DNA from 3 places in the Streptomyces sp. NBC_00209 genome. Region 2 is predicted to be linked to each of the others. Evidence: riboswitches for the same ligand, from Rfam matches in the RefSeq annotation. Region 2 holds a riboswitch; each other region holds the start of a gene.

Region 1 (10,384 bases), 960 kb from region 2:
GGGCCAGACGGGTCTTCTCACCGCCGGAGAGCACCCCGGCGGGCTTGTCCACGTCGTCCCCGGAGAACAGGAAGGAGCCGAGCGTCTTGCGGACGGCAACGAGGTCCAGGTCGGGAGCGGCGGAGCGCATGTTCTCCAGGACCGTGCGGTCCGGGTCCAGGGTCTCGTGCTCCTGGGCGTAGTAGCCCAGCTTGAGGCCGTGCCCCTCCACGACCTCGCCGGTGTCGGGCCGCTCGGCGCCGCCGAGGAGCCGCAGCAGCGTGGTCTTGCCAGCGCCGTTGAGGCCGAGGATGACGACGCGGGAGCCCTTGTCGATGGCCAGGTCGACGTCGGTGAAGATCTCCAGCGAGCCGTAGGACTTGGAGAGCCCTTCCGCCATCAGGGGCGTCTTGCCGCAGGGCGAGGGGTCGGGGAAGCGCAGCTTGGCGACCTTGTCGGCGACGCGGACCTCGTCCAGGCCGGACAGCAGCCGGTCGGCGCGCTTGGCCATGTTCTGCGCGGCGACCGTCTTGGTCGCCTTGGCGCGCATCTTGTCCGCCTGCGCGTTGAGGGCGGCGGCCTTCTTCTCGGCGTTCTGGCGCTCGCGCTTGCGGCGCCTCTCGTCGGCCTCGCGCTGCTGCTTGTAGAGCTTCCAGCCCATGTTGTACACGTCGATCTGGGACCGGTTGGCGTCGAGGTAGAAGACCTTGTTGACGACCGTCTCCACGAGTTCCTCGTCGTGGGAGATCACGACGAAGCCGCCGCGGTAGGACTTGAGGTAGTCGCGCAGCCAGACGATCGAGTCCGCGTCGAGGTGGTTGGTCGGCTCGTCCAGGAGCAGCGTGTCGGCATCCGAGAAGAGGATGCGGGCCAGCTCGACGCGGCGGCGCTGACCGCCGGAGAGGGTGTGCAGCGGCTGGCCGAGCACCCGGTCGGGCAGGCTGAGCGCGGCGGCGATGGTGGCGGCCTCGGCCTCGGCGGCGTAACCGCCCTTGGTGAGGAACTCCGTCTCCAGGCGCTCGTACTTCTTCATCGCCTTCTCGCGGGTGGCGCCCTTGCCGTTCGCCATCCGCTCCTCGTTCTCCCGCATCTTGCGCAGGATCTCGTCCAGGCCGCGGGCGGACAGGACCCGGTCCCTGGCCAGGACGTCGAGGTCGCCGGTGCGGGGGTCCTGCGGGAGGTAGCCCACCTCGCCGGAGCGGGTGATGGTGCCGGCGGAGGGGGTCCCCTCGCCGGCGAGGCACTTGGTGAGGGTCGTCTTGCCTGCTCCGTTGCGGCCGACGAGGCCGATGCGGTCGCCCTTGGCGATGCGGAAGCTGGCGGATTCGATGAGCAGACGGGCGCCGGCGCGCAGCTCGATGCCGGAGGCGGTGATCACGGGGAGGTACTCCAGGGCGGAAGGAAGGGCGGAGGAACGACGGGTGCTGACGGATCGACGCCGCTACTCACGCACACGCACAAGGAGAACTGCCATGGAAACCAGTCTACTGGCGGTGTCCACCGACTTTTCCGCGTGCTCCCCCGTCCGGCGCCGGCCCGGGCACAGGACGTGAACAGGGCATTACGGGGTGTATCACCGGATACTCGGCGAAGGGACCGTGATCCGTGGCGGAGGGTGTGCGATGCAGTTCGACGACGACGCCGGTCTGGACACCTCGGAGGTCAGGGACGTACGCGGCAGCCGCGTCCCGGGCGGCCGGGCCACCGTGGGCGGGGGCATCGCCGGGGTGATCGCGCTGATCCTGGGGCTGCTCTTCGGGGTGGGCCCCGATCAGCTCGGGCTCTCGTCGGGCGACTCGCCGACGGCGACCGCGTCGTCGGCGGGGCAGGTGGCGCGGGAGTGCCGGACCGGGCGGGACGCCAACACGAGGGACGACTGCCGGATCGTCGCGGTGGTCAACAGCGTGCAGGACTACTGGGGTCAGGAGTTCACCCGGCGCGACGCGCGGTACGCGACGGCGCGGACCGTCCTGTTCACCGACCGGGTCGGCACGGCCTGCGGCTCAGCGACCTCGGCCGTGGGGCCGTTCTACTGCCCCGGTGACCGGCAGGTCTACCTCGACCTGGGGTTCTTCGACGAGCTGCGGACGAAGTTCGGGTCGAGCGGCGGGCCGTTCGCCCAGGCGTATGTCGTCGCCCACGAGTACGGGCACCACGTGCAGAACCAGATGGGGACGCTGGGCCGGACCCAGGACGGGCGGACCGGCGAGAACAGCAACGCGGTCAGGGTGGAGCTCCAGGCGGACTGCTACGCGGGGGTCTGGGCGCACCACGCGACGACCACGCCCGACGAGTCGACCGGGCGGCCGCTGATCACCGAGGTCGCCCGGGCGGACATCCGGGACGGCCTGGACGCGGCGGCGTCGGTCGGGGACGACCGGATCCAGGAGCGGTTCCAGGGCCGGGTCACGCCCGAGTCCTGGACGCACGGGTCCGCGGCGCAGCGGCAGGAGTGGTTCACCACGGGGTTCCGGAGCGGGGACATGGGCGACTGCGACACGTTCCGCTGAGCCGGCGTCGGTGGGCGGTGCGAGACTGAGACCTGAATCACACGAGGCCGTATGTAGGGGCTGGGGTTCGTCGCGCGGCACGATCAAGCCCCTCCGGCGATTGAGGAGCGGGGGTCCGGGGGCAGCGCCCCCGGGTCAGGAGCCGCCCGTGTGGACCTGGAAAGCCGCCTTGCGGACCGCCTTGGCCAGGGCCGGGTCCGGGTGGGCCGCGGCCAGGGCCACCAGGACCTGGACCGTGCGGGGGTGACCGACGGCGCGGACCTCGTCCAGGAGGGCCGGGACCGTGCCCTGGACCGCCGAGTCGAGGTGGCGGACCAGGAGGCCCGTCTCACCGTGGTCGGCGACGGCCGCCGCCGTGTCGACCCAGAGCCACGTGGCCTCCTCGCGGCTGAGGACCTCCTGAGCGTCCTCGGGGTCCGCACCGTCGTACTCGGCGAGCCAGAGCAGCGCGTACGGGCGCAGGGACGGGGCGGTCAGGACCGCCCGGACCTCGGGCTCCGCGGGGGCGCCGACCACGCGCAGGGCCTCGAAGGCCAGGCCGCGCAACAACGCGTCCTCGCCGCGGGCGACGTCGAGGAGTTCGGCGACGGCACTGCCGACGGGGCGGGCGGCCAGCCAGGCGCGGTATTCGGCGCGGGCGGGGCCGGGGGTGAGGCGGGCGCAACCGAGGAGCATGTCGGCGGCGGCCTGCTCGATGTTGCCGGCGGGGCTCTGCGCGGCGACGCAGATCTGTTCCAGCTTGACCCAGACCGCCCAGTTGCCGAGCGGCGTCAGCGTGGCCTGGTCCGCGCCGAGGGTGAGCGCCCCGACGTCGGCCAGCCCCTCCAGGGCCCAGTCGAGCAGGCGGGCGACGAGGGCCGGGGGGTGGGCGGTGGGGGCCGGTTCGGCGGGGGCGGGCAGCGGCTCGGGGCCGTACGGCACCTCGCAGCGCTCCTCGTGGAGTTCCGCGACCCGCTGGCCGAGGAGGTCGAGGAGGGCGGGCACGGTGACCGGACCGGCCGAGAGCTGGAGCAGCGAGAGGACCTGCGGCACGGCCTCGACGGCCTCGGCGACCGCGGTGGACTCGACGCCCCGGGGCGCGGGGTGGACGAGCGACCAGGCGTCGAACAGCGCCACCCAGCCGCGCAGCACCGCGGAGTCGTCCCGGTCCCAGGCGCGCAGCCGCCAGCCGGGGCGTGCCGTGTCGCCGTGGAGTTCGACCAGTCCGGCGAGCCGGGCCCGGTCCCAGCCGGAGCGCACCTGCTCCGGGGAGATGTCCAGCGCGGCGGCGGCGTGTTCGAGGGCGGCCGGCGGTGTGGTGCCGGGGGCCGCCCAGCGGGCGATCCGCACGGCGTCGGCGAGGACCGTCCGGGCCTGGCGGGCCAGCTCCGCCCGGGGTGGGGTGCCCTCGGGCGGGCGCGGCGCGGGCCTGGTGCGCCGGGTGGTCACGGCCCTTCGGGCGGTGGCGAGGGGTCGCGGGCGGACAAGACGCAGCCTGGAGTCGCGCGGGGTACGGGACGTCACGGGAGCAGTCTTGCCCCTGACGGCCCGAAAGCCCAAACGGAACCCGGGTCACCGGCGTTGACGGGCTCGCGCGCCGGCCGGGACCAATCGGCCGAACCGGCGCATCACCTCACATCAGGGGCGTGAGAAAGCGGCGCAGCGTCTCTTCGTACTGGTCCGGGTCGGCGTTCCACATCGCCGCATGCGGAGCGCGGTCCACGGTGTGCAGGGAGACCAGGTCGGGGCGGGCGGCGGCGAGCCGGCGGGAGTGGATGAAGGGGGCCAGGGTGTCGTCGGGGCCGTGGAGCACGAGCGTGGGGACGTGCAGGGTCACCGGGACCGAGGTGTCCAGGAGCGCGGTGCCGTGCAGTCCGGTCTGCCCCTGGGCGGCGCGCACGGCCAGCGGCAGCAGCGCGGCGGGGACCCCGCGTGCGGCGGCCAGGCCGCGCAGGGTGTCGGTCCAGTCCAGCACGGGCGAGTCGAGGACGAGGCCGGAGATCCGGTCGCGGAGCGCGGAGCCCACGCAGGCATGCAGCGCCATGGACGCGCCGGTGGACCAGCCGTACAGGATGACCTGCTCGGCGCCGTTGCGGACGGCGAAGCGGATCGCGGCGTCCAGGTCGCGCCACTCGGACTCGCCGAGGTGGCCGAGCCCGTCCGGGGAGCGGGGGGCGCCCGGGTCGCCCCGGTACGCGAGGTCGAGCACGGGCAGCTGCCTGCCGTGCAGGAAGCCCAGGAGGTTGAGCGGGTGCTCGCGGGTGGCGCCGATGCCGTGGACGGTGATGACCCACGTGCGGCGGGGCGCCGGGACGTACCAGGCGGGCAGTTCGCCGAGCTCGCCAGGGATCCGCACCTCGCGGAAGGCCAGGCCGAGCGCGCTGCCGGGGTCGCCGCTGTACACCTGGGGCGTGAGGCGGACCTTGTCGCCGGGGGCGAGGATGCCGTGGTCGACGCGTTCCAGCCGGCGCACGACGGTGTCGGCGGCCTGGTGGGCCCGGTCGATCACGGGGCCGACGACGGCGTGGACGTCCTTGCCGGTCAGCCCGTACGTGCCGGGGCGCAGCGAGGTGAGGGACCGGGTCAGGGTGACCTGCCCGGCGGCCGTCGCGTGGACGGTGAGTTCGCGGTCGGCGGGGAGCGGTCGGCCGGGCGGCGTCTTGAGGGCGACGTCGCCGGCGAACCGGCCGGCCGCGACCGCTGCCGCGCCGGCGCTGATGAGTGTGGTGACGGCCGCTGCCGTCGCGGTAACCGGGCGCACACCCTCAGTGTCGGGGTCCGGGCGCCGCGATGCCAGTGGGCAGGGCCGTCCGGGCCGGTCCGGGCCCCATACGGACCGCCTCAGCGCTGCCCGTATCCCTTCAGGGCCTCCAGGACCTCGCCGAGCTGGTCCTCCGACAGCAGGGCCGGGGTGCGGCCGGGTACGGCACTCGCGGTGAGCCAGACGCGGCAGAGCCATTCGAGCTGGGCGGTGCGGTCGTACGCCTCGTCGAGGGTGGCGCCGTAGGCGACGGTGCCGTGGTTGGCGAGCAGGCAGCCGGTGCGGTCGCGGAGGGCGGTGAGCATGTTCGCGGCCAGCTCGGGGGTGCCATACCGGGCGTAGGGGGCGACGCGGACCGTGCCGCCGAGCATCGCGGCGGCGTAGTGGACCGGGGGGACCTCGGGGACGAGGGTGGAGACGGCGGTGGCGTGGACCGCGTGGGTGTGCACGACGGCCTTCGCTTCGGTGTTCCGGTAGACGGCGAGGTGGAGGGGAAGTTCGCTGGTGGGGGCCAGTGTCCCGAAGGTCTGGTTGCCTTCCGGATCGACGCCGGTCAGGTCCTCGGGGCCCAGCCGGTCGTACGGCACTCCGCTGGGTGTGACCAGCACCGTGTCACCGACCCGCAGCGAGACGTTTCCGGAGGTTCCGACGACCAGTCCCTCGGCCGCCGTGCGGCGGGCCGTGGCCACGACCGCCTCCCATCCCCGGGCGATCGCGTCGTGCTGTCCGTCACTCATCCGAAGATCCTTTCCGGGCGCCGCCCGGCCGCCGCCACGGGGGTCACCGCAGCGCCCTGCTCAGTTCATCTTCCGTTCACTCAAGTTGCCTACGTTCCACGTGCCAATGACGTCGAACGATTGCCTGGGTAAATGGAACACATCACGCTGCTGCTCGCGATAGTGATCGTGACAGCTCTAGTGTTCGATTTCACGAACGGTTTCCACGACACCGCCAACGCGATGGCCACGACCATCTCGACCGGCGCACTCAAACCCAAGACGGCGGTCGCGATGTCCGCCGCTCTCAATCTGGTCGGCGCGTTCCTGTCCGTGGAGGTCGCCAAGACGATCTCCGGCGGGATCGTCAACGAGGACGGCCTCAGAACCGAGGTCATCTTCGCGGCGCTCGTCGGCGCCATCCTGTGGAATCTTCTGACCTGGCTGGTCGGACTCCCGTCCAGCTCCTCCCACGCACTGTTCGGCGGCCTCATCGGCGCCGCGGTGATGTCCGCCGGCTGGTCGTCGGTCAACGGCGGCACCGTCGTCACCAAGGTGCTGCTGCCCGCCGTCGCCGCCCCGATCGTGGCCGGCGTGGCCGCGCTCCTGGCCACCAGGCTCACGTACCGGATCGGCGGGAAGATCCGCAACGACGCCCAGGAGAAGGCGACCGCCAAGGGCTACCGGGCGGGGCAGATCGCCTCGGCCGGGCTCGTCTCGCTCGCCCACGGCACCAACGACGCGCAGAAGACGATGGGCATCATCACCCTGGCCCTGGTCACCGGCGGCGTCCTCTCCCCCGGCTCCAACCCGCCGGTCTGGGTCATCGTCAGCGCCGGTCTGGCCATCGCGCTCGGCACGTACCTCGGCGGCTGGCGCATCATCCGCACCATGGGCAGCGGCCTGACCGAGCTGAAGCCCCCGCAGGGCTTCGCCGCCCAGACCAGCGCGGCCACCGTCATCCTGGCCTCCTCGCACCTCGGCTTCTCCCTCTCCACCACGCAGTCCTGCTCCGGGGCCGTGATGGGCGCGGGCCTCGGCCGCAAGGGGGGTGTGGTCCGCTGGTCCACCGCCACCCGGATGTTCGTCGCCTGGGGCCTGACCCTGCCGGCCGCCGGTCTGGTCGGCGCGGGCGCGGAGTTCCTGACGAAGCAGGGCACCTGGGGTGTCGTGGTCGTCGCGGCCCTCCTGATCGCCGGTTCCGGGGCGATCTGGGTGCTCTCGCGCCGCACGCCCGTCGGCCACGGCGATGTCGCACCGGGCACCGAGGCCACGGCCCCGGCCGAGCCCGCGGGTGTCGTCACCCAGGCCATCGCGGCCGTGAGCCCGCCGCCCACCGTGGCCCAGGCCCACGACCTCGCCGCCACCATCCCGGCGCCCGCCGCACCCGTCGCCGCCGATCCGGCCCGACCCGCCACGGTCTGACAGACCCCGGTACTCCGGTAAAGGACACCCCGTATGAACATCGACTGGGCAGCTCTGGGCACCGTCTTCGGCGTCTCCCTCGTCGCCACCGTCGCCCTGGTGGGGCTCTTCACGCTCGGCATCGCCGGCCTCTCCAAGCAGCCGGAACCGGCCGCGCAGGGCGGTCCGGCGGGCTCCTCGCTCCTGCTGGCGCGCGCCGGAGCGTACGTCTGCTTCGGGCTGTGCGCGGCGGCGGTCGCGTACGGCATCTATCTCATCGTCGCCTGACGCGACACCCGCCCCGTCGGGCCGGACGCACCTCGTGCGCGTCCGGCCCGACGCGCGTCCGCCTCCACCCCGCCGTCGCAGGTCAACGGCGAGTTGACGGGCGTTCGCGGGGCGTGGTGGACTGCCGGAGCCATTACGGCGACAGCAGAGGAAGCCGGTGCGAATCCGGCGCGGTCCCGCCACTGTCACCGGGGAGCGGTCCCCCACCGCACGTCACGGCCCGCGCGAGCGGGCTGGAAGACCGGGGAATCCGCCGATCCGGAAGCCAGGAGACTCTTGTCGCCGTCACGTCGAACCAGGGCGCGGACCCTGAGTGAGGACATACCGCCATGCCCGGCTGCCGTGCGCCCCTCCCCCCACAGCCTCTGTCGGCGGACTCCGGTACGGCCGGCTGAACCGTGCGTGCCGATCGCATCTACGCGTACGGCGCCACCGCCGGCCTGATCGGCGACCTGCTGCTCGGTGACCCCCGCAGGGGGCACCCGGTCGCCGCTTTCGGGCGGGCCGCCGCGGCCGTCGAGGACCGGCTCTGGCGCGACCACCGCGGCCGGGGCGCCCTGCACACCCTGATCTGCGCCGGGGGCGCCGCCGGGAGCGCGGCGCTCGCCGCCCGTGCCCTGCGCCGCCACCCCGCCGCGTCCGTGGCCCTGACCGCCGCCGCCACCTGGTCCGTCGTCGGCGGTACGTCGCTGGGGCGCGAGGCCCGGGCCATCGGCGGGGCGCTCGCCGCGGGGGACATCGAGCTGGCCCGGGAGCGGCTGCCGCACCTGTGCGGACGCGACCCGCAGGCGCTGGACGGCCCCGGGATCGCGCGCGCCGTCGTGGAGTCCGTCGCCGAGAACACCTCGGACGCCGTGGTCGGCGCCCTCGTCTGGGGCGCCCTCGCCGGTGTCCCCGGGCTCGTCGGCTTCCGCGCCGCCAACACGCTCGACGCGATGGTCGGCCACAGGTCGCCCCGCCACCTGCGGTACGGCTGGGCCTCGGCCCGCCTGGACGACCTCGCGGGCTGGCCCGGCGCCCGCCTCACCGCCCTGCTCGCCGTGGCCTCCGGCGGCCGCCCCCGGGAGGCCGTACGGGCCTGGCGGGCGGACGCCGCGCAGCACCCGAGCCCCAACGCGGGGCCGGTGGAGGCCGCGTTCGCCGGGGCGCTGGGCGTACGGCTGGGCGGGACCCTCGCCTACGGCGGGCGCGTCGAGCACCGGCCCGTGCTCAACGGGCAGGCCGGCCGGGCGGTGGAGACCGGGGACATCGAGCGCGCGGTGCGGCTCTCGCGCCGGGTGGGCGTGCTCGCCCTCGGCGTCAGCGTGGCCGCCCGGCTGGGCGCGGGGGCCCTCGCGCGCCGGATCTCAGGAGCGGGGCAGACCCCGATCGCGCGCCCGGCCCGCAGACCTCACGTATCCCGTACTGCTGGACGGAGAGCGATATGAGCGGCGGACTGCTGGTCGCCGGGACCACCTCGGACGCGGGCAAGAGCGTCGTCACGGCGGGCATCTGCCGCTGGCTGGTGCGCCGGGGCGTGAAGGTCGCCCCGTTCAAGGCGCAGAACATGTCGCTGAACTCCTTCGTCACCCGCGAGGGCGCCGAGATCGGCCGGGCCCAGGCGATGCAGGCCCAGGCCGCCCGCGTCGAACCGACCGCCCTGATGAACCCGGTGCTGCTCAAGCCCGGCGGCGACCGCTCCAGCCAGGTCGTCCTGATGGGGCGGCCGGTCGGCGAGATGAGCGCCCGCGGCTACCACGGCGGGCGGCAGGAACAGCTGCTGTCCACCGTCACGGACTGCCTGGAGCAGCTGCGGAGCACGTACGACGCGGTGATCTGCGAGGGCGCGGGCTCGCCCGCCGAGATCAACCTGCGCCGCACGGACATCGTGAACATGGGCATCGCCCGGGCCGCGCGCTTCCCGGTCGTGGTGGTCGGGGACATCGACCGGGGCGGGGTCTTCGCCTCGTTCTTCGGGACGACCGCGCTGCTCGCTCCCGAGGACCAGGAGTTGATCGCGGGGTATCTGGTCAACAAGTTCCGGGGCGACGTCTCGCTGCTGGAGCCGGGGCTCGACATGCTGCGCGACCTGACGGGCCGTCCCACGTACGGGGTGCTGCCCTTCGCGCACGGGCTCGGCATCGACGAGGAGGACGGCCTGCGGGTGTCGCTGCGCGGGACCGTACGCGAGTCGGCGGTCGCCCCGCCGCACGGCGAGGACATCCTGCGCGTCGCCGTGTGCGCGATCCCGCTGATGTCGAACTTCACCGATGTGGACGCGCTGGCCGCCGAACCGGGCGTCGTCGTCCGCTTCGTGGACCGGGCCGAGGAGCTGGTCGACGCCGACCTCGTCATCGTGCCCGGCACCCGGGGCACCGTGAAGGCGCTGGCCTGGCTGCGCGAGCGGGGGCTCGCCGAGGCCCTGCGGCGGCGCGCCGCCGAGGGGCGGCCGGTGCTCGGGATCTGCGGCGGCTACCAGATCCTCGGCGAGCGCATCGAGGACGAGGTGGAGTCGCGCGCCGGGCGGGTCGACGCGCTCGGGCTGCTGCCGGTGCGCGTCCGCTTCGACTGCGGGAAGACGCTCGCCCGGCCGTCCGGCGAGGCGCTCGGTGAGCCCGTCGAGGGATACGAGATCCATCACGGCGTCGCCGATGTGCGCGGCGGCGAACCGTTCCTGACGGACGGCCGGGGCACCCCGCTGGACGGCTGCCGGTCCGGTGCCGTCTGGGGCACGCACTGGCACGGTTCGCTGGAGAGCGACGCCTTCC
Region 2 (10,384 bases):
CCCCGCCAAGACGAGGGTCCTCGCCCTCTCCCCGGCGGACCAGGACCAGGCATACCTCGCCCGCCCCCGCATGTGGCCCGAACTCCGGGTCCTCGCCGACCTCGGCGTCGGCCTGATCGAACCCGCCGACGGCCCCGGGGCCAACTGGTCCACGGCCGGCTGGACCGAGGCCGCCGCCCTGCGCCCCGACGTCGTCCTCGCCGACATCCGGGTCAACGCGATCCCGCTCGCCGAACTGCGCGACAACGCCGAGTGGTCGGCCGTCGCCGCCACGGCCCGCGTGGTCCCGTGGAACCCGGAACCGGTGTGCAGCGCCCACGCCCACGCCCGGTTCCTGGAGCTGGTGGCCGACGCGCTGGACAGGACCTAGAAACCCCACGCGGCCGGGGCCGTACGGTGGGCCGGACGTTCCGTCAGCCCTCCGTCGCACCCCGGGAGACCCCGCCCTCATGTCCGACCGCCCCGACTTCCTGGTCATCGGTGAATGCGTCGCCGACATCGTCCGCGTCCCGGACGCCCCCGACCGGGTGCACGCCGGGGGCAGCCCCGCCAACCTGGCGTACGGCCTGGCCAGGCTCGGCCACGACGCGGCGCTGCTCACCCAGCTGGGGCGGGACGACAACGGACGGCTGATCCGCGCGCACCTCACCGGGGCGGGGGTCGAGGTGCTGACGGACGGAGCCCCCGGCCCCACCCCGTCGGCCGTCGTCACCCTGGACGGCGAGGGCCGCGCCGCGTACGCGTTCGACATCGCCTGGACGCTCGGCCGCGTCGCCCTCGACCGGCAGCCCCGGCACGTCCACACCGGGTCGATCGCGGCGGTGACCGAACCCGGGGCGGCCACGGTGCTCGCCGCCGTCGAGTCGCTGCGGACGGCCGCCACCGTCAGCTACGACCCCAACGTGCGGCCCGCGCTGATGGGCGACCACGACACCGCCGTACGCCGGGTCGAGCGGTGCGTGCGCCTCAGCGACGTCGTCAAGGCCAGCGACGAGGACCTGGGCTGGCTGTACCCCGGCCAGGACCCGGCCGAGGCCGCCCGGCGCTGGCTGGCGTCCGGCCCCGCCCTCGTCCTCGTCACCCGGGGCGGCGACGGCGCCACGGCGGTGCTGCCCGGCGGCCAGGTGGACACCGGCGCGCTCCCCGCCGACGTCGTGGACACCGTGGGCGCGGGGGACGCCTTCATGTCCGGCACCCTGCACGCGCTCGCCGCCCACGGCCTGCTCGGCGCGTCCGGCCGGAAGCGGCTGCGCTCCCCGGAGCGGGGCGCGGTGAGCGACGTACTGCGCCACGCGGCGGCCTCGGCGGCCGTGACGGTCGCCCGGGCCGGGGCGAACCCGCCGGACGAGGCGGAGTTGCGCGGGGCGCTGGGGCTGGGCTGAGATTCGGCCCCGCCCGCACCCTCGACGGCCTCCGGCGCGTTCCCCTTCCGAGGGACCGACGACGCGGGGGAGGGCCGGGGCATGGCGCGGGACACGGGGACGGCGACCGTGGTGACGGGGCTGGGGGTGGTCACCCCCGCGGGCGACGACGAGCGCGCCTTCTGGGCCGGGCTGTGCGCGGGGCGGTCCACGGCCCGGCGCTGCGCGGAACTGGCCGGGCTGCCCGCCGACTTCGCCTGCCGGGCCGACCGGACCGATCTGGACGAGGCCATCGGGGGCCGCGCGGGCTGGCGGATGGCGCGGTTCGCGAAGATGGCCCTGGTCGCCGCGCGCCGGGCCGTCGCCGACGCCGGGCTGCGCCCGGACCGCTGGGACGGCGGCCGGGTGGGCGTCGTGCTCGGCGTCGGCGTCGGCGGGGTCTCCGCCCTCGTGGACAACGTCCGCCGGTTCGACGCGGGCGGCGCGCAGGCCGTCTCCCCGCTCCTCGCGCCGATGATGATGCCCAACGCGGCGGCCGGCGAGATCGCCATCGACCTGGGCGCCCACGGCCCCAGCCTGGCCCCCGCCACCGCCTGCGCCTCGGGCGCCACCGCCCTCGCCACCGCGCACGACCTCCTGGCCACCGGCCGCTGCGACCTCGTCGTCGCGGGCGGCGCGGAATCCGTCCTGACGCCCCTGGTGGCCGCGGCCTTCGCCCAGCTCGGCGCGCTGTCCACGCGCACCGGCGACCCGGCCGCCGCCTCCCGCCCCTTCGCGCCCGACCGCGACGGCTTCGTCCTGGGCGAGGGCGCCGGCGTGCTCGTCCTGGAGCGGGGTGCGCACGCGGCGGCCCGGGGCGCCCGGGTACGGGCCGTGCTCGCCGGGGCCGGGGCCGCCACGGACGCCCACCACCCCACCGCGCCCGACCCCGGCGGCCACGGCGCCCGGCGCGCCGTCGAGGCCGCCCTGGACGCGGCGGGCTGGGCCGCCCACGAGGTCGGCCACATCAACGCGCACGGCACCTCGACCCCGCTGAACGACGCGATGGAGGCCGAGCTGATCGCTCGCCTCTTCCCGCACCGGCCCCCGGTCACCGCCCCGAAGGGCGTCCTCGGTCACACGCTCGCCGCCGCCGGCGCGATCGAGGCCGCCGCCACCGTGCTCACCCTCGAACACGGGGTCGTCCCGCCGGTCGCCAACCTGGACGCCCCGCCCGCCGACTGGGACATCGACTGCGTCACCAAGGAGCCGCGCCGCCTGCGCGTCGAGCGTGCCGTCAGCCACTCATTCGGCTTCGGCGGGCACAACGTCGCCCTCTGCCTCGAACGGGTTCGCCCCTCCGGCCGGTGAACATCTGCACGAGCGCGGTGTCCTGACCGTACGCCGGTCGTTCAGCCTGGTATGACCACCACGCTCACCGGCGCCGATCCCCTCGCACGCCCGCTCACCTCCGTGCTCCTCGGCGCCGACGCCCGCCGCGAGCACGGCTTCTGGCGGCGGCTCATCGCCACCGCACCGTTCCGGCTGCCCCCCGGGCCGGCGGCCGGCGGCACTCCGGACGAACGGCTCGCCCGCGCGTACGCACGACTGCGCACCCTCAACGACGCCCTGGACAGCGCCGCCCGCCCGGCCTCCGACTTCCGGGCGCTGGCGGCCCTGCACGAGTGGCTGGCCCCGGTCGACCCGGCGCTCGCCACCCTCGCGGGCATCCACTACAACCTCTTCCTCGGCAGCCTCCTGGACCACATCGCCGACAGCCCCCGCGACCTGTCGGACTTCCTGGCGCTGCGGCGTACCGGAACCTTCCTGTGTACGGAGGTGGCGCACGGCAACGACGCGGCGGCCGTCGAGACGACCGCCTCCTACGACCCCGTACGCGACGGATTCGTGCTGCACACCCCGCACTGCGGGGCGCAGAAGTTCATGCCCAACACCGGTCAGCCCGGCGGCCCCAAGACGGGGCTCGTCGCCGCGCGACTGCTGGCCGGCGGGGCCGACCGGGGGGTGTTCCTGCTGCTGGTGCCGCTCACCGACGCCACCGGGCCGCTGCTGGGCGTACGCGTGCGCAGGCTGCCCGCCCGCATGGGCAGCCCCGTCGACCACAGCCTCACCTCGTTCGACCACGTCTTCGTGGGACGCGAGGCGCTGCTGACGGGGCCGCAGGGGCGGATCGACGGCGACGGGGAGTTCCGCAGCGCCATCGAGGGCCGCAGGCGCCGCTTCCTCGCCTCCATCGCCCGGGTCGTCACCGGCAGGATCTCCATGAGCGCCAGCGCCGTCGGCTCGGCGCGCGCCACGCTGGCCGTCGCGGTGCGGTACGGCGGCCACCGCCACGTCTCCGCCGGACGCGGGGCGCGGCTGCCGGTGCTCGCGTACCGCACGCACCACGGGCCGCTCGCCGAAGCCATGGCCACGGTCTTCGCCATGAGCCTGCTGCACCGCCGCGTCCTGGACCGCTGGGAGGCGGCCCAGGAGGGGCCCGAGGCCGGGCGGGAGGCCGCCGAGCGGCTGGTGGACATCGCCAAGGGCTGGATCACCTGGCAGGCCAGGGCCGTGATCGTGGAGTCCCGGGAACGCTGCGGCGCCCAGGGCCTCCTGGAGAACAACGGGATGGCCGCGCTCGTCACCGGAGTCGAGGGCGCCATCACCGCAGAGGGCGACAACCTCGCCGTCCACGCCAGGGCCGCCGCCGCCCTGCTCGCCGACCGCGCTCCGTACGAGCCGGCCGCCCCGGCCGACGGCGACCTCACCGACCTCCGGTTCCTGGTCCGGCTCCTGGGCCGCGCCGAGGAGCTGTGGTTCGCGCGCGCCGGGGCCCGGGCGGCCCGGACCGCGCCCGGCGACCCGCTGGGCCGGTGGAACGCGGCGGCGGGCCCCGCGCTGCGCGGGGTCGAGGCGCACGCCTGCCGGCAGGCGGCCGAGGCGTACGCGGAGGCGGTCGAGGAACTGCCCGCCGGGGCGGACCGGGACCGGCTCGGCGAGCTGGCCCGGCTGTTCGCCCTGGGCCGGGTCGCGCGCGACAGCGGGGACCTCCTCGCGGCCGGCCACCTGAGCACCGGCCAGGCGGAGGCGCTGACGGACCACACCGAACGGCTCATCGAGGCGGTGGCCCCGCACCTCCCGGAGCTCGCCGACTCCTTCGCCTTCCCCGAGGAGATGCTCGCCGACTGGCCGATCACGGGCGCCGGTTACGCGGAGGCGTACGACGATCCGGAGGCCCACTGGCACACGGAGGCGGGCCGATGAGGGGCACGCGGGCACGCCGCGCGGCACGGGCCGTACAGGGGCTCGGGGCGGGGGCCGTCGTCCTCGCCTACTGGACGGCCGTCGCCGTGTTCGCGCGGTGGTGCGGGGCTCCCCGGACAGGCCCTAGGCGAATCGGTTCGCCGCAAGGCGTAACCGGATCGACGCTGCTCCGTTGTTCCGGCGTCGGGGCCGTGCGCGCCGGCGCCGGACCCCCGCCGGATGGACCTGAGGAAAGGAAGACCATGAGCACGATCCACCCCCACATCACCGATGTACTCAGCCGTACCTTCAAGGTGCCCGTGGCCGAGATCCTTCCGGACTCCACGATGGACAGCCTGGACATGGACTCCCTCGCGGCCGCCGAGTTCGCCGTCGTCCTCCGGGAGACCACCGGGGCCGAACTGGACACCGGCACCCTCACCCGGGGGACCACCCTCGCCGAGCTCACGGCGCACCTCCACGCGTCGGCCGCCGCCCGATGAGGACACCGGCCGTCGCCGTCACCGGGCTCGGCATGATCACCCCGGTCGGCAACGACACCGAGTCCACCTGGGCCGGGGTGTGCGCCGCCGTGAGCCCGGTGCGCATCGTCCCCGCGCTCGCCGGGTGCGCGATCGACTTCGCCTGCGTGGTCGACGGCATCGACCTGGACGCCGAGATCGGCCGCCGTACGGCCTTCCGGATGGGCCGGTACGTCAAGTTCGCGGTCCTGGCCGCCCGGGAGGCCGTCGCCGACGCCGGGCTCGACCCGGCCGGCTGGGACGGCAGCCGGGTCGCGGTCGTCGTCGGCACCAGCAGCGGCGGCTCCGCGCACCTCACCGACCAGGCGCTGGTGCTGGAGCGGAAGGGCCCGGAGGCGACCTCGCCGGCCGGCGTCCTGCTGACCATCCCCAACATGCCCGCCGCCGAGATCGCGATCGAGATGCGGGCCACCGGCCCCAGCATGGCCCCCTGCACGGCCTGTTCGTCCGGCATCACCGCGCTCTCCGTCGCCCGCGACCTGCTGGCCACCGGGCAGTGCGACGTGGCCATCGCGGGGGCGACCGAGTCGACCGTCTTCCCGATCGCCATGACCGGCTTCGCCCGGTCCGGGGCCGCCGCCCGCGCGGACGGCGAACTGTCCCGGCTCAGCCGGCCCTTCGCCGCCGACCGGGCCGGCCTCGTCATGGGCGAGGGCGCCGCGGTCATGGTGCTGGAACGCGCCGCCGACGCGGAGGCCCGGGGCGCCGAACCCCGGGCCCTGCTCGCCGGCACCGGCGCCACCACGGACGCCCACCACCCCACCAGCCCGCACCCCGACGGCCGGATCGCCCGGGCCGCCGTCGAGGCCGCCCTGCGCGACGCGGGCTGGCGGGCCGACGAGGTGGAGCACGTCAACGCGCACGGCACCGCGACCGTACGCAACGACGCCGCCGAGGCCGCGCTGATCAGCCGGGTGTACCCGCACCGGCCACCCGTCACCGCCCCCAAGGGCGTGCTCGGGCACTGCATGGGCGCGGCCGGGGCGATCGAGGCGGGGCTGACGATTCTCACTCTCCAGCGCGGGGTCGTCCCGCCGGTCGCCAACCTGGACGCGCCCGCGCCCGGGTTCGACATCGACTGCGTCACCAAGGTGCCGCTGGTACGGCCGGTCCGCCGGGCCGTCAGCCACTCCTTCGGCTTCGGCGGGCACAACGCGGTGGTGGCCCTGCAGCGCCCATGAGCCCTGAGGGGCGGCGCTGAGCTGCGCGAACGCCCGTGGTAGCGTGCCGGAGCCAGTCGAACTCCTCGTAGGAGTCAGGGAATCCGGTGCGAATCCGGAACTGACGCGCAGCGGTGAGGGGGACGGGCGGGGCCACGGCCACTGGGAGACCCGGCGTCTCCCGGGAAGGCGTCCCGTCCGAGCGAACCCGAGTCCGAAGACCTGCTGGCGACCGCCGCCCGGGACCGGGCGGCGGACCGTACAGCGGGCCCCGCGCATGGGCCCAGAGACGCCGAGGTACCCCGTGCCGCCGATATCCGGCCCCGCCCGTTCCGCCGCCCTGCTCACCGCCGTGCTCCTGCTGCTGACGGCCTGCGGAGGGGCCCCGTCCGAAAAGGCCGACGCGTCCGGAAAGGCGGACGGCTATCCGGTCACCCTCAAGAACTGCGGGCGCACCGTCACCGTGAACGCCGCACCCCGCCGCGCGGTCTCCGTCGACCAGGGCACGACCGAGATCCTGCTCTCGCTCGGCCTCCAGGACCGGATGGCGGCCACCGCCACCTGGACCGACCCGGTGATGAAGGGTCTGGAGAAGGCCAACGCGGGCGTGAAGCGGATCGCCGACAACCGGCCCTCGTCCGAGAAGGTCCTCGACCAGGAGCCCGACTTCGTCGCCGCCGACTTCGAGTCGACCCTCGCCAAGGGCGGCGTCGCCCCGCGCGAACAGTTCGAGAAGCTGGGCGTCCCCACCTATGTCGCTCCCGCCGACTGCACGGCCAAGGACAACACCGAGGACGGCGACGGCGTCCGCACCGGCGCCCTCACCATGGACAGCGTCTACGCCGAAGTGAACGACCTGGCCCGCGTGTTCGGCGTACCCGAGCGCGGGGAGAAGCTGGTCGCGCGGCTCCGCGACCGCATCCGGAAGGCCACCGACGGCATCGACGGATCGGGCACCTCCGTCATGTACTGGTTCGCCAACTCCGCGTCCCCCTACCTGGCGGGCTGCTGCGGGGCGCCGGGCATCATCACCCGGGAGCTCGGCCTGAAGAACGTCTTCGCCGACACGCATGACGAATGGCCCCAGATCAACTGGGAGACCGTCGCCGACCGCGACCCGGACGTCCTGGTCATCGGCGACCTCACCCGCACGTCGCAGACCGCCGAGAGCGCCGCCGGGAAGATCGGCTTCCTGGAGTCCAACCCCGTCACGAAGAAGATGGACGCCGTACGCCACAAGCGCTACGTCCTGCTCAGCGGCCAGGCCATGAACCCGACCATCCGCACGGTCGAGGGCGTCGAGCTGGTGGCCGCCGGTCTGCGCGACCTCGGACTCGCGGGGTGACGGCCACCGACCGGCTCACCGCCCCAAGCGAAGAGGCCCCGCGCGAAGAGGCCCCGCGCGAAGAGGCCCCGCGCGAAAAGGCTCCGCGCGAAAAGGCCCCGGAAACCGCGCGCCCCCGGCCGCGCGGCCTGCGCGACGGCCTCCTGTGGACCGGCGGCCTCCTGCTGCTCGCCCTGTCCGTCGCCGTCGCCGTCACCATCGGACCGGCCCGGATCTCCGTCGTGGACGTCTGGTCCGCCGTCGCCGCCCACCTCGGCGTCGGCGAGGCCCGGCTCAGCCCGATCCGCGACGGCATCATCTGGAACCTGCGCATGCCGCGCACCCTGCTCGCCGCCGTCTGCGGGGCCGGCCTCGCGGTCTGCGGGACCGTCATGCAGTCCCTGCTGCGCAACCCGCTGGCCGACCCGTTCGTCCTCGGTGTCTCCTCCGGCGCGTCCACCGGCGCGGTCCTGGTCGTCGTGCTCGGCGTCGGCGGGGGAGCGGTGACGCTGCCGGCCGGGGCGTTCATCGGGGCGCTCTGCTCCTTCGCCCTGGTGATGCTGCTCAGCCACACCCTGGGCGGCTCCACCGACCGGGTCGTGCTGTCCGGGGTCGCCGCCATGCAGCTGTTCTCGGCGCTGACCTCGTTCGTCGTCATGACGGCCGCCGACGCCGAGCAGACCCGCGGGGTGCTGTTCTGGCTGCTCGGCTCGCTCGGCGGGGTCGGCTGGACCGATGTCCGGGTCTGCTCCGCCGTCCTCGCCGTCAGCCTGTTCATCTGCCTGGGCCACGCCCGTACGCTCGACGCCTTCGCCTTCGGGCAGGACGCGGCCGCCGCCCTCGGCGTGAACGTCGCACGCGTCCGGACCGTGCTGCTCTGCACGACCGCGCTGCTGACCGCCGCGCTCGTCAGCTCGGCCGGGGCCATCGGCTTCGTCGGGCTGGTCCTGCCGCACGCCGCCCGCGCCCTCACCGGCTCGGGCCACCGCAGACTGCTTCCGGTCACCGCGCTCACCGGGGCTGTCTTCCTCGTCTGGGTCGACACGCTCGCCCGGACCGTCCTCGACCCCCAGGAGGTCCCGGTGGGCGTCGTCACCGCCCTCATCGGCGTGCCCGCCTTCGTCGCCGTCCTCTACCGCACCAGGCGGCCCGCATGACCGGGACCGGGACGACGGCCGAGGGCCTGCGGGCCGAACGGGTCGGCCGCGAAGCCGGTGGCCGCCTCGTCCTCGACGGGGTGACCCTCGCCCCGGAACCCGGCACCACCGTGGGCCTGATCGGCCCCAACGGCTCCGGCAAGTCCACGCTGCTGCGCATCCTCGCCGGGGTCCTGGCCCCGCACACGGGCGTCGTCACCCTGGACGGCGAACCGCTGCTCGACGTCGGCCGGCGCGCGGTGGCCCGGCGCGTCGCGGTCGTGGACCAGCACGCCGCCACCCAGGACGAGCTGAGCGTCCTGGACGTCGTACGCCTGGGCCGCATCCCGCACCGCCGCGCCTGGGCCGCCCCGACGGGCGAGGACGCAGCGGCGGTGGACGAGGCGCTGGGACGCACCGGGCTCAGCGGCCGGCGCGACCAGTCCTGGCACACGCTGTCCGGCGGGGAGCGCCAGCGCGTCCAGATCGCCCGCGCGCTCGCCCAGCGGCCACGCGAACTCCTGCTGGACGAACCGACCAACCATCTGGACATCCAGCACCAGCTGGAACTGCTCTCCCTGGTCGCCGCGCTCCCGCTGACCGCCGTCGTCGCCCTGCACGACCTCAATCTGGCCGCCATGTTCTGCGACCGGATCGTGGTGCTGAGCGGCGGCCGGGCGGTCGCGGGCGGGACCCCGGAGCAAGTGATCACCGAGGAACTGATCGAGGAGGTCTACCGGGTGCGGTCCGTCGTCACCCCGGACGGCCCGCAGGGGCGGCCCTCGGTGCGCTTCCTGCCCTGACGGGCCCGGGCACGCGAGAGGGCGGGCCCGTCGGCGGGCCCGCCCTTCGCTTGTGGTGCGGTGCGGCAGTCATGCCGGCGGGGGGTCAGCGGTGGCGTCCTCGGCCCATGTCGCCGCCGGTGTCCTTGCCGCCCATGTCCTTGCCGCCCTTGGTGGTGCCGTCCGCGTAGTCGATCTGCTCCTTGCGCAGCTCGGCGGAGACCTCCTTCTGCTCCGTCACCCTCTGGGTTTCCATCCGGACGCGCTCGACCGGGACGGTCTCCTTGCGCATCGTGGCGCGCTCCGCGTGCAGGGTGACCTCCACGTCCTGCTCCGTCAGGTCGCCCGCCCGCGTGGACGTCTTGTCGCCCGGCTGCAGCGGCTCACGGACCACCCGTACCTCCTCGTGCGAGACCGGCACGCTGCGTGTGACGTTCTCGGTGACGACGTACTTGTGGAGGCGGGCCCTGCCGCTCTCGTACTCCTCGGTGCCGATGTGCAGCTGCTCCTCGGAGCGGATCATCTCCTCCTTGCCGCCCAGGTCGGCCCCGGACCGGGTGCCCGCGCCGGCTCCGGCCAGCGGACGTCCCGCGCCCGTGCCCGCCGCCTCGGTGTCCCGGTGCCTGCCGGTGCCGGCCGCCTGCGTGCGGTCCGTGCCGGAGGTGCCGGCCGCGCCCATGGTCCCGGCCCCTGCTCCGGCTGCCGCGCCGGTCCCGGCCGCGCCCATGGTGCCGGTGCCCGTCGTGGTCGGTGCGTTGGTCCCGGAACTGTCGCCCAGCTTGCCCCGGGTGTTCCTGGTCAGGCCGTAGTGCCGGTACAGCTCCTCCTCCTCCGACACGGACAGATGCGCGTCC
Region 3 (10,384 bases), 4.5 Mb from region 2:
CCGGGACGCGCACCGCGCGCGTACCCAAGTACTACCGGCTGAAGCGACATCTCCTCGACATGACGGACACCATGCCGCCGGGCACCCCCGTCCCCCCGGAACGGACCCTGGCAGCCGAGTTCGACACCTCGCGCACCACCGTGCGCCAGGCGCTCCAGGAACTGGTGGTCGAGGGCCGGCTCGAACGCATCCAGGGCAAGGGCACGTTCGTCGCCAAGCCGAAGGTCTCCCAGGCCCTGCAACTCACCTCGTACACCGAGGACATGCGCGCCCAGGGGCTCGAACCGACCTCGCAGCTCCTGGACATCGGCTACGTCACCGCGGACGACACCCTCGCCGGACTGCTCGACATCAGCGCCGGCGGCCGGGTCCTGCGCATCGAGCGCCTGCGCCTGGCGAGCGGCGAGCCGATGGCCATCGAGACCACGCACCTCTCGGCCAAGCGCTTTCCCGCGCTGCGCCGTTCACTGGTCAAGTACACCTCGCTCTACACCGCGCTCTCCGAGGTGTACGACGTCCGGCTGGCGGAGGCCGAGGAGACCATCGAGACCTCCCTCGCCACCCCGCGCGAGGCCGGGCTGCTCGGCACCGATGTGGGCCTGCCGATGCTGATGCTCTCCCGGCACTCGCTGGACGAGCAGGGCGAACCGGTGGAGTGGGTGCGCTCGGTCTACCGCGGCGACCGCTACAAGTTCGTGGCCCGCCTGAAGCGGCCGCTGGACTGACCCTCGTACGGACTGACCCGTCGTACGCATGTGCTCCTCGAACGGCCCCCGGACCCGCCCCCGGGGGCCGTTCGGCGTTCCCGGGGCGCGAGTTGGTCCGGACCAAGCCTCGGACGTTTGCCGCCATTGGGGCCATCCACCCGTCCCCTGACGACCGTTGCCGGACCGCAATGCGGACGGGGGGTGACGGTGGCCGGGACCCTCGCCTAGATTTCCTGCGCATTACAGGTGATCAGCGAGGGGACGGAGTCGCCGCCATGGCGGAAGAACCAGAAGGAAAGCCACCGACGGTCACACCGTTGCGGGTGGTCATCGCCCTGTGCCTCGTCGCGCCGTTCGTGGCGATGCTCTGGGTGAGTTCGTACGCGAAGGTCGACCCGGCCTTCATCGGCATCCCGTTCTTCTACTGGTACCAGATGCTCTGGGTGCTGATCTCCACCGCGCTCACCATGATCGCGTACAAGCTGTGGCAGCGTGACCAGCGCGCCCGCAAGGGGGGTGTGTCGGCATGAAGGACGGCGTGAACGGCGTCGCGCTCGGCGTCTTCATCTTCTTCTTCCTGGCCGTCACGGTCATGGGCTTCCTGGCCGCCCGCTGGCGCAAGGCCGAGAACGAGGCCACGCTGGACGAATGGGGCCTGGGCGGACGGTCGTTCGGCACCTGGGTCACCTGGTTCCTGCTCGGCGGCGACCTCTACACCGCGTACACCTTCGTCGCCGTGCCCGCGGCGATCTACGCGGCGGGCGCGGCCGGCTTCTTCGCCGTGCCCTACACCATCCTGGTGTACCCGCTGATCTTCACCTTCCTGCCGCGCCTGTGGTCGGTCTCGCACAAGCACGGGTACGTCACCACCTCGGACTTCGTCCGCGGCCGGTTCGGCTCGAAGGGGCTGTCGCTGGCCGTCGCGGTCACCGGCATCCTCGCCACCATGCCGTACATCGCGCTCCAGCTCGTCGGCATCCAGGCGGTGCTGGACGTGATGGGCGTCGGCGGCGGCGAGAACACCAACTGGTTCGTCAAGGACCTGCCGCTGCTGATCGCGTTCGCGGTGCTCGCCGCGTACACCTACTCCTCGGGGCTGCGAGCGCCCGCGCTGATCGCGTTCGTCAAGGACGGGCTGATCTACCTGGTCATCGCCGTCGCGATCATCTACATCCCGATCAAGCTGGGCGGCTTCGACGACATCTTCGCCTCCGCCCAGGACAAGTTCACCAAAGCGGGCGCGGGCGGCCTCGCACCCGCCGCGGCCGGTCAGTGGGGGTACGCGACCCTGGCGCTCGGGTCCGCGCTGGCGCTGTTCATGTACCCGCACTCGATCACGGCGACGCTCTCCAGCCGCAGCCGTGAGGTGATCCGCCGCAACACCACGATCCTGCCGCTGTACTCGCTGATGCTGGGCCTGCTCGCGCTGCTCGGCTTCATGGCGATCGCCGCCGGCGTCAAGGTGGACAACGGCCAGCTGGCCATCCCGCAGCTGTTCGAGAACATGTTCCCCGACTGGTTCGCGGGGGTGGCGTTCGCCGCGATCGGCATCGGCGCCCTGGTGCCGGCCGCGATCATGTCGATCGCCGCGGCGAACCTGTTCACGCGCAACATCTACAAGGACTTCCTGAAGCCGGACGCGACGCCCGCGCAGGAGACCAAGGTCTCCAAGCTGGTCTCGCTGCTGGTCAAGGTCGGCGCGCTCGCCTTCGTCCTCACCATGGACAAGACCGTCGCGATCAACTTCCAGCTGCTGGGCGGGATCTGGATCCTCCAGACGATGCCGGCCCTGGTCGGCGGCCTGTTCACCCGGTGGTTCCACCGCTGGGCGCTGCTCGCCGGCTGGGCGGTCGGCATGATCTACGGTACGGCTGCCGCGTACGGGGTCGCGAGCCCGACGCAGAAGCACTTCGGCGGGTCCTCCAAGGAGATCCCGGGCCTCGGTGAGATCGGCTACATCGGCCTCACCGCGTTCGTGCTGAACGTCGTGGTCACCGTGGTCCTGACCTTCGTCCTGAACGCCGTGAAGGCGCCCGCGGGGATCGACGAGACCTCCCCGGGCGACTACACCGCGGACGCGGGCGACCCGGGCGTCAAGGAGAAGCTGCCGCCGGCCACCGCGGGAGCGCCGGGCGGTCACTGACCGCACACCTTTACGCCTCGCGACACAACATGTGGGGGCTGCCCGGCAGGGCGGCCCCCACATGTATGCTCATGCTCGCTGTCGCCGCAGGGGAATCCGGTGCGAATCCGGAACTGTCCCGCAACGGTGCAATCGGTGCGCTTTCGCGCACCCGTGGAGTCCGAGGACCTGCCGACGGCGCATCCGGCTCGACCGAACCGGATGCCCAGACGTCCGGGCCTCGTGGATGGGCCGGTGGACGCCGCACGGAGTGCCGCCCCACCCGGGCCCGCTCCTGCCCGGCTGCCCCCGCCCCCCGCCGGCCCAGAGCCGAGCGAGGGAGAGCACCACGTGACCATCGCGCCAGCCGATCCGGTTTCAGCACCGAAGACGGCCGCGTCCGCAGCCACCGGAACCGCGAGCGACGGCCCCGGCACCGCACTGCTGCGGACCCTGACCGACCTCACCGCCGACCTGCCCGACACCGACCCCGGCCGCGTCGCCGCCGCCGCACTGCGCGGCCGCAACGCCCGGTCGGACGAGGCGGAGCTGCGCTCGCTGGCCACCGAGGCCGCGGCGGGCCTCATCTCCGAGGACCCCGCCTACTCCCGCCTCGCCGCCCGGCTGCTCACCCGGACCATCGCGGACGAGGCCGCCGGGCAGGGCGCCACCGCGTTCTCCGCCTCGGTCGCCGTGGGCCACCGCGAGGGCCTGATCGCGGACCGGACCGCCGAGTTCGTCACGCTGCACGCCGCCGCCCTGGACGCCCTGGTCGAACGGTCCCTCGCGGACGGGGCGGACGACCGCTTCGGGTACTTCGGGCTGCGCACCCTGCACAGCCGCTACCTGCTGCGCCACCCGATCACCCGCCAGGTCATCGAGACCCCCCAGCACTTCATGCTCCGGGTCGCCGCCGGGCTCGCCGAGGACACCTCCGTGCGGGCACTGGACGAGGTCGCGGCGCTGTACGGGCTGATGAGCCGGCTGGACTACCTGCCGTCCTCGCCGACGCTCTTCAACTCCGGCACCCGCCACCCGCAGATGTCCTCCTGCTACCTGCTGGACTCGCCGCTGGACGAGCTGGACTCGATCTACGACCGCTACCACCAGGTGGCCCGCCTGTCGAAGCACGCGGGCGGCATCGGCCTCTCGTACTCCCGCATCCGCGCCCGGGGTTCGCTGATCCGGGGCACCAACGGGCACTCCAACGGCATCGTGCCGTTCCTCAAGACGCTGGACGCCTCCGTGGCCGCCGTGAACCAGGGCGGCCGGCGCAAGGGTGCCGCCGCGGTCTACCTGGAGACCTGGCACGCGGACATCGAGGAGTTCCTGGAGCTCCGCGACAACACGGGCGAGGACCAGCGGCGCACGCACAACCTGAACCTGGCGCACTGGATCCCGGACGAGTTCATGCGCCGCGTCGACGCGGACTCCACCTGGTCGCTGTTCTCCCCGGCGGACGTGCCCGAGCTGACCGACCTGTGGGGCGACGACTTCGACGCCGCGTACCGGGCGGCCGAGGCGAAGGGCCTGGCCCGCAAGTCCATGCCGGCCCGCGAGCTGTACGGCCGGATGATGCGGACCCTGGCGCAGACCGGGCAGGGCTGGATGACGTTCAAGGACGCCTCCAACCGCACGGCGAACCAGACCGCCGAGCCGGGCAGGGTCGTGCACTCCTCGAACCTGTGCACCGAGATCCTGGAGGTCACCGACGACGGCGAGACCGCCGTCTGCAACCTCGGCTCGGTCAACCTCGGCGCGTTCGTGGACGGCGGCTCGATCGACTGGGAGCGCCTGGACGCCACCGTGCGGACCGCGGTGACCTTCCTCGACCGGGTCGTGGACATCAACTTCTACCCGACCGAGCAGGCCGGCCGGTCCAACGCCCGCTGGCGGCCGGTGGGCCTGGGCGCGATGGGGCTCCAGGACGTCTTCTTCCGGCTGCGGCTGCCCTTCGACTCCCCCGAGGCCCGGGCGCTCTCCACGAAGATCGCCGAGCGCGTCATGCTCGCCGCGTACGAGGCGTCCTGCGACCTCGCGGAGAGGTCCGGTCCGCTGCCCGCCTGGTCCGAGACCCGGGCCGCGCGCGGGGTGCTGCACCCCGACCACTACGACGCGGAACTGAACTGGCCGGAGCGCTGGGACGCGCTGCGCGCCCGGATCGCGCAGACCGGGATGCGCAACTCGCTGCTCCTGGCGATCGCCCCGACCGCGACGATCGCCTCGATCGCGGGCGTCTACGAGTGCATCGAGCCCCAGGTCTCCAACCTCTTCAAGCGGGAGACCCTGAGCGGTGAGTTCCTCCAGGTCAACGGCTATCTGGTGGACGAGTTGAAGCGGCTCGGCGTGTGGGACGCGCGGACGCGTGAGGCGCTGCGCGAGTCGAACGGCTCGGTGCAGGGCTTCGCGTGGATTCCGGCGGACGTGCGGGCGCTGTACCGCACCGCGTGGGAGATCCCGCAGCGCGGCCTGATCGACATGGCGGCGGCCCGTACGCCGTTCCTCGACCAGAGCCAGTCGCTGAACCTGTTCCTGGAGACGCCGACGATCGGCAAGCTCTCCTCGATGTACGCGTACGCCTGGAAGCAGGGCCTGAAGACGACGTACTACCTGCGGTCGCGTCCGGCGACCCGGATCGCCCGTGCCGCGTCCGGGGCCGCGTCGGCCGCCGCCCCCATCCCCGTACAGCAGGCGCAGGCTCCCGACGCGGACGCCATCGCCTGCTCCCTGGAGAACCCCGAGTCCTGCGAGGCATGCCAGTAATGAGCACCACGACCACCGAGAAGAACCTGCTGGACCCGGGATTCGAGCTGACCCTCCGGCCGATGCGCTACCCGGACTTCTACGAGCGCTACCGGGACGCGATCAAGAACACCTGGCACGTCGAGGAGGTCGACCTCCACTCGGACGTGGCGGACCTCGCCAGGATGACGCCCGCCGAGCAGCACCTGATCGGGCGGCTCGTGGCGTTCTTCGCGACGGGTGACTCGATCGTCGCGAACAACCTGGTGCTGACGCTGTACAAGCACATCAACTCCCCCGAGGCGCGGCTGTACCTGTCGCGGCAGCTGTTCGAGGAGGCCGTGCACGTCCAGTTCTATCTGACGCTGCTCGACACCTATCTGCCCGACCCGGACGACCGCGCGGCGGCGTTCGCGGCGGTGAACAACATTCCGTCGATCCGCGAGAAGGCGCAGTTCTGCTTCACGTGGATGGACTCGGTGGAGAAGATCGACCGGCTGGAGTCGAAGTCCGACCGCCGTCGCTTCCTGCTGAACCTGATCTGCTTCGCGGCGTGCATCGAAGGGCTGTTCTTCTACGGCGCCTTCGCGTACGTGTACTGGTTCCGCTCGCGCGGGCTGCTGCACGGTCTCGCCACGGGGACCAACTGGGTCTTCCGCGACGAGACCATGCACATGAACTTCGCGTTCGAGGTGGTGGACACGGTCCGCAAGGAGGAGCCGGAGCTCTTCGACGACGCCCTCCAGCAGCAGGTCACCGACATGCTGAAGGAGGCTGTCGAGGCGGAGCTGCAGTTCGGCCGCGACCTGTGCGGCGACGGGCTGCCCGGCATGAACACCGAGTCGATGCGCGCGTACCTGGAGTGCGTCGCCGACCAGCGGCTCACCCGGCTGGGCTTCCCGGCGGTGTACGGATCGCAGAACCCGTTCTCGTTCATGGAGCTCCAGGGGGTCCAGGAGCTCACGAACTTCTTCGAGCGGCGCCCCTCGGCGTACCAGGTGGCCGTCGAGGGCACGGTCGGCTTCGACGACGACTTCTAGATCCTCGCCCAGCTCCTGACGTACGGACGCCGTGCGGCCGCCACCGGCCGCGCGGCGTCCGCCGTTCGCGGTGGACGGGTACCGCGGTCCTGTGCCGCTGCGCGCAGCTCGCGGTCGATGCGGCGCTCGCGGGCCATGCCGGCCAGCGCCGGCAGCAGGACGAGGGCGAAAAGAGCGGAAATGCCGAGGAAGTTCTGGAATGTGTTCATGCCTCTACTGTCCTCGTTCCGGAGGGACTGCGGCAGTGGCAGGACTGTCACACAGCATCGAATTACTGCCACACTGGTGCCATGCTGAACAACGTTGCCGCCCTCATGCTCGATGACGTCCACCCCTTCGAACTGGGTGTGCTCTGCGAGGTGTTCGGCCTCGACCGCAGCGACGAGGGCCTGCCGGTGCACGATTTCGCGGTGGTCTCCGGCGAGGGGCCGCAGCTGCGCACCCACGCCGGCTTCACGATCAACACCCCGTACGGCCTCGACCGGCTGGAGGAGGCCGACCTCGTCGCCGTACCGGCCGGCAGCCGCTTCGGGGAGCGCGAGTTCCCCGAGGAGGTCCTGACCGCCCTGCGCCGGGCCGTGGAGCGGGGCGCCCGGGTCCTCAGCGTCTGCTCGGGGGCGTACCTCCTGGGCGCGGCCGGACTGCTGGACGGCCGCCGCTGCACCACGCACTGGCGGCACGCCGACGACCTGGCCCGCCGCTTCCCCGAGGCCGCCGTCGAGCCGGACGTGCTGTACGTGGAGGACGGGCCGGTCACCACGTCGGCGGGGACGGCCGCGGGGATCGACGCCTGTCTGCACCTGGTCCGCCAGGCGTACGGCCCGGCCGCCGCCAACACCATCGCCCGGCGGATGGTGGTGCCGCCGCACCGGGACGGCGGCCAGGCGCAGTACATCCAGCGGCCGCTGCCGCGCACCCGGTGCGACACCGTGGGCGACACGCTGGCCTGGATGGAGCGCCACCTCGACCGCGAGATGACCGTCGAACAGCTCGCGGACCGGGCGCACATGTCGCCGCGCACCTTCGCCCGCCGCTTCCAGCAGGAGACCGGGACCACTCCGTACCGCTGGCTGCTGCGCCAGCGCGTCCTGCTGGCCCAGCATCTCCTGGAGACATCCGACGAAACCATCGACACCATCGCCGACCGGACCGGCTTCGGGACGGCGGCGGCGCTGCGCCATCAGTTCGTACGGGCACTGGACACCACGCCACAGGCGTACCGGCGTACCTTCCGGGGGCCTTCCGCCCTCACCGAGGCGGCCTGAGGCGAGCGGGGTACATCCGATCATTCGTCCAACCGATCGCACGACCTGTCCATGGACCGGGCTTTCGCGCGCGCGTCAGGGTCGATGCCATGAACATGCTGAAGGCAAGACGAAGGACCATCGGGGTCGTGGTGGCCGCGCTCGCCGCCGCCCTGCTCCCCTGGCAGACCGCCTCGGCCCAGGAGGCCCCGGCGACGGCTCCCCCGCCGGAGGTGCTGCCCACCCTGCGCCAGTGGCAGCCGGGCAGCGGGGAGTTCGTCCTCACCGGCCGGGCCCGGATCGTGCTGGACGGGGTGCGCGAGCGGCGTACGGCGGACGACGCGGCCCGGTTCGCCGCTGAGCTGGCGGGCAGGCAGCAGGTGTCCCGGGGCCGTCCGCGCGCCGGTGACATCGTGCTGCGCCAGGACGCCTCGCTGAAGGGCTCACTCGGGGCGGAGGGCTACCGGCTGGAGGTCGGCGACCGGGTCACGGTCACCGCGGCCACCTCGGCGGGCGTGTTCTACGGCTCGCGCACGGTGCTCCAACTCCTGAACGACGACGGGCGGGCCGCGCGCGGCGCGGCGACCGACGTGCCCGCGTACCGGGAGCGCGGGGTCGGGGTCTGCGCCTGCTACATCAACGTGTCGCTGCCCTGGTTCGAGCGGCTGATGAAGGACATGGCGTCCCAGAAGCTCAACCAGCTCTGGATCGAGGCGAAGGTCCGCAGCGACACCGACCCGGAGTCGGCGTTCTGGGGCTACTACACCAAGCCGCAGATCCGCGTCCTCGCCGCGATGGCGAAGAAGTACCACATCGACCTGGTCCCGGAGATCAACTCCCCCGGCCACATGGACCCCTACCTGGAGAAGCATCCCGAGCTCCAGCTCAAGGACAAGGACGGCGTGGCCTCTCCGCCCCGCCTGGACATCTCGCGGCCCGAGGCACTGACGTACTACACCTCACTGGTCGATGAGGCCCTGGACGTCTGGGGCACCGACACCTGGCACATGGGCGCCGACGAGTACATGCTCGGCTCCTCCTACCCGGACTATCCGCAGCTCCAGGCGGCGGCCGTCGCGAAGTTCGGCGCGTCGGCCACCCCGGACGACCTGTTCGCGGACTTCGTCAACCAGGTCAACGCCCATGTGAAGGAGCGGGGCCGTTCGCTGCGCATCTGGAACGACGGGCTGCTGGGCCGCAACACGCTCGTCCCGCTGGACCGTGACATCACCGTCGAGCACTGGCTCGGCGGCGGCGCCATCCAGCAGCCGTCCGCCCTGCTCGCCGAGGGCCGCCCGGTGATGAACTCCGCCTACGCGCTCTACCTGGTGCGCGGCGGCTACACCACCAAGACCCAGGAGCTGTACGAGAGCGACTGGACGCCCCTGCGCTTCGAGGGCGAGACGCTGCCCGCCACGGCGGCGAACCTGACCGGCGCGAAGATCAGCCTGTGGCCGGACAGCGCGGCGGCCGAGACCGAGAACGAGGTCGAGGCGAAGGTCTTCATGCCGCTGCGCTTCCTCGCCCAGGCCACCTGGGGCGGCCCGAAGCCCAGCCCGACGTACGCCGGTTTCGAGGCCATGGCCCGCCGCATCGGGCATGCCCCCGGCTGGACGGACGCCGACCGCGCCCCGCTGGCCGACGGCACCTACCGGCTGACATCCGGCGCGAAGGCGCTGGCCCCGGCCGCCGACTCCGGGGTGGCCCTGGTGAAGGGCACGAAGGCCGCCTGGACGCTCACCGCGACCGCCGACGGCTACTACACGGTCCGCTCGGCGGACGGGCTGTGCCTGGACGCGGTGCGCGGCAAGAAGTATCTGGGCGCCCCGCTGGAGGTGGGCGCCGAACTGTCGCTCGGGGCCTGCTCGGCGGGCGCGCGCACCCAGCGCTGGCAGCTGGACGCGGGCCACGGGACGTTCGTCCTGCGCAACGCGATCTCGCAGCTGCGGCTGACCGAGCGCTCATCGGACGGCGCGGCGGTGCAGACGACGGGCGGCACTCCGCTGCGCGCCGGGGCGTAACCACGCGGGTGGGGGCCCGCCGGTCACCGGCGGGCCCCCATGGCGCGGGTCAGATACCGCAGTTGGGCGCCGACCAGTAGTGGCTGGGGCCCTGGTTCACGTGGACGTGGTCGTTGTGGTCCGGGTAGCCCGGGCCGAGGATCCCGTTGAACCCGTGGTTGCGGGCCTCCTTGGCGAGGGTGCAGAACGCGATCCCGCCGAGGTCGGCCGCGTCACCATACAGATGGCGGCTGTTCGAGGCTCCGCCGACGGCACTGTTGCAGGACGTCGAGCGGAACCCGCTGTTGATGTTGATGGGCCGGTCGCCGAGCGCGTGGCGCAGCGCCTCCAGCCTCCACATGGTGCTCAGCGCGTTGGCCTTGGCCGTGGCCGCCGAGACCGCGCCCCCCGACCAGGTGCTGTTGCAGCGGTTCATCTCGGCGTACGTGAAGTGCACCGGGGTGCAGTCGTTGTCCTGGAGGGCGTAGAGCTTGGCCTGTGTGGCGGGGCCCGCGACGCCGTCGGCGGC

The links. A riboswitch is a leader RNA that binds a small molecule or an ion and turns the genes downstream of it on or off. The one in region 2 is predicted to bind cobalamin.
Region 1: linked by a shared signal. The riboswitch ahead of OG867_RS25655 (cobalamin biosynthesis protein) and the one ahead of OG867_RS29895 (ABC transporter substrate-binding protein) in region 2 are both predicted to bind cobalamin.
Region 3: linked by a shared signal. The riboswitch ahead of OG867_RS09125 (ribonucleoside-diphosphate reductase subunit alpha) and the one ahead of OG867_RS29895 (ABC transporter substrate-binding protein) in region 2 are both predicted to bind cobalamin.

Annotation. Positions count from the first base shown of each region.
Region 1 is NZ_CP108121.1:5,649,239-5,659,622, reverse strand. Features, by position in the region: gene OG867_RS25690 (ABC-F family ATP-binding cassette domain-containing protein) at 1-1,357, opposite strand, end outside; gene OG867_RS25685 (neutral zinc metallopeptidase) at 1,602-2,489, shown strand; gene OG867_RS25680 (hypothetical protein) at 2,625-3,917, opposite strand; gene OG867_RS25675 (alpha/beta hydrolase) at 4,102-5,229, opposite strand; gene OG867_RS25670 (class II aldolase/adducin family protein) at 5,310-5,966, opposite strand; gene OG867_RS25665 (anion permease) at 6,099-7,370, shown strand; gene OG867_RS25660 (hypothetical protein) at 7,404-7,637, shown strand; cobalamin riboswitch at 7,784-7,913, shown strand; gene OG867_RS25655 (cobalamin biosynthesis protein) at 8,036-9,064, shown strand; gene OG867_RS25650 (cobyric acid synthase) at 9,061-10,384, shown strand, end outside.
Region 2 is NZ_CP108121.1:6,607,733-6,618,116, forward strand. Features, by position in the region: gene OG867_RS29865 (ABC transporter substrate-binding protein) at 1-370, shown strand, start outside; gene OG867_RS29870 (carbohydrate kinase) at 450-1,382, shown strand; gene OG867_RS29875 (beta-ketoacyl-[acyl-carrier-protein] synthase family protein) at 1,464-2,711, shown strand; gene OG867_RS29880 (acyl-CoA dehydrogenase) at 2,763-4,607, shown strand; gene OG867_RS29885 (acyl carrier protein) at 4,850-5,089, shown strand; gene OG867_RS29890 (beta-ketoacyl-[acyl-carrier-protein] synthase family protein) at 5,086-6,309, shown strand; cobalamin riboswitch at 6,346-6,533, shown strand; gene OG867_RS29895 (ABC transporter substrate-binding protein) at 6,593-7,633, shown strand; gene OG867_RS29900 (FecCD family ABC transporter permease) at 7,762-8,769, shown strand; gene OG867_RS29905 (ABC transporter ATP-binding protein) at 8,766-9,551, shown strand; gene OG867_RS29910 (PRC and DUF2382 domain-containing protein) at 9,637-10,384, opposite strand, start outside.
Region 3 is NZ_CP108121.1:2,090,904-2,101,287, forward strand. Features, by position in the region: gene OG867_RS09110 (GntR family transcriptional regulator) at 1-725, shown strand, start outside; gene OG867_RS09115 (DUF3311 domain-containing protein) at 983-1,237, shown strand; gene mctP (monocarboxylate uptake permease MctP) at 1,234-2,850, shown strand; cobalamin riboswitch at 2,909-3,041, shown strand; gene OG867_RS09125 (ribonucleoside-diphosphate reductase subunit alpha) at 3,181-5,592, shown strand; gene OG867_RS09130 (ribonucleotide-diphosphate reductase subunit beta) at 5,592-6,611, shown strand; gene OG867_RS09135 (hypothetical protein) at 6,608-6,820, opposite strand; gene OG867_RS09140 (helix-turn-helix domain-containing protein) at 6,902-7,876, shown strand; gene OG867_RS09145 (family 20 glycosylhydrolase) at 7,966-9,876, shown strand; gene OG867_RS09150 (D-Ala-D-Ala carboxypeptidase family metallohydrolase) at 9,926-10,384, opposite strand, start outside.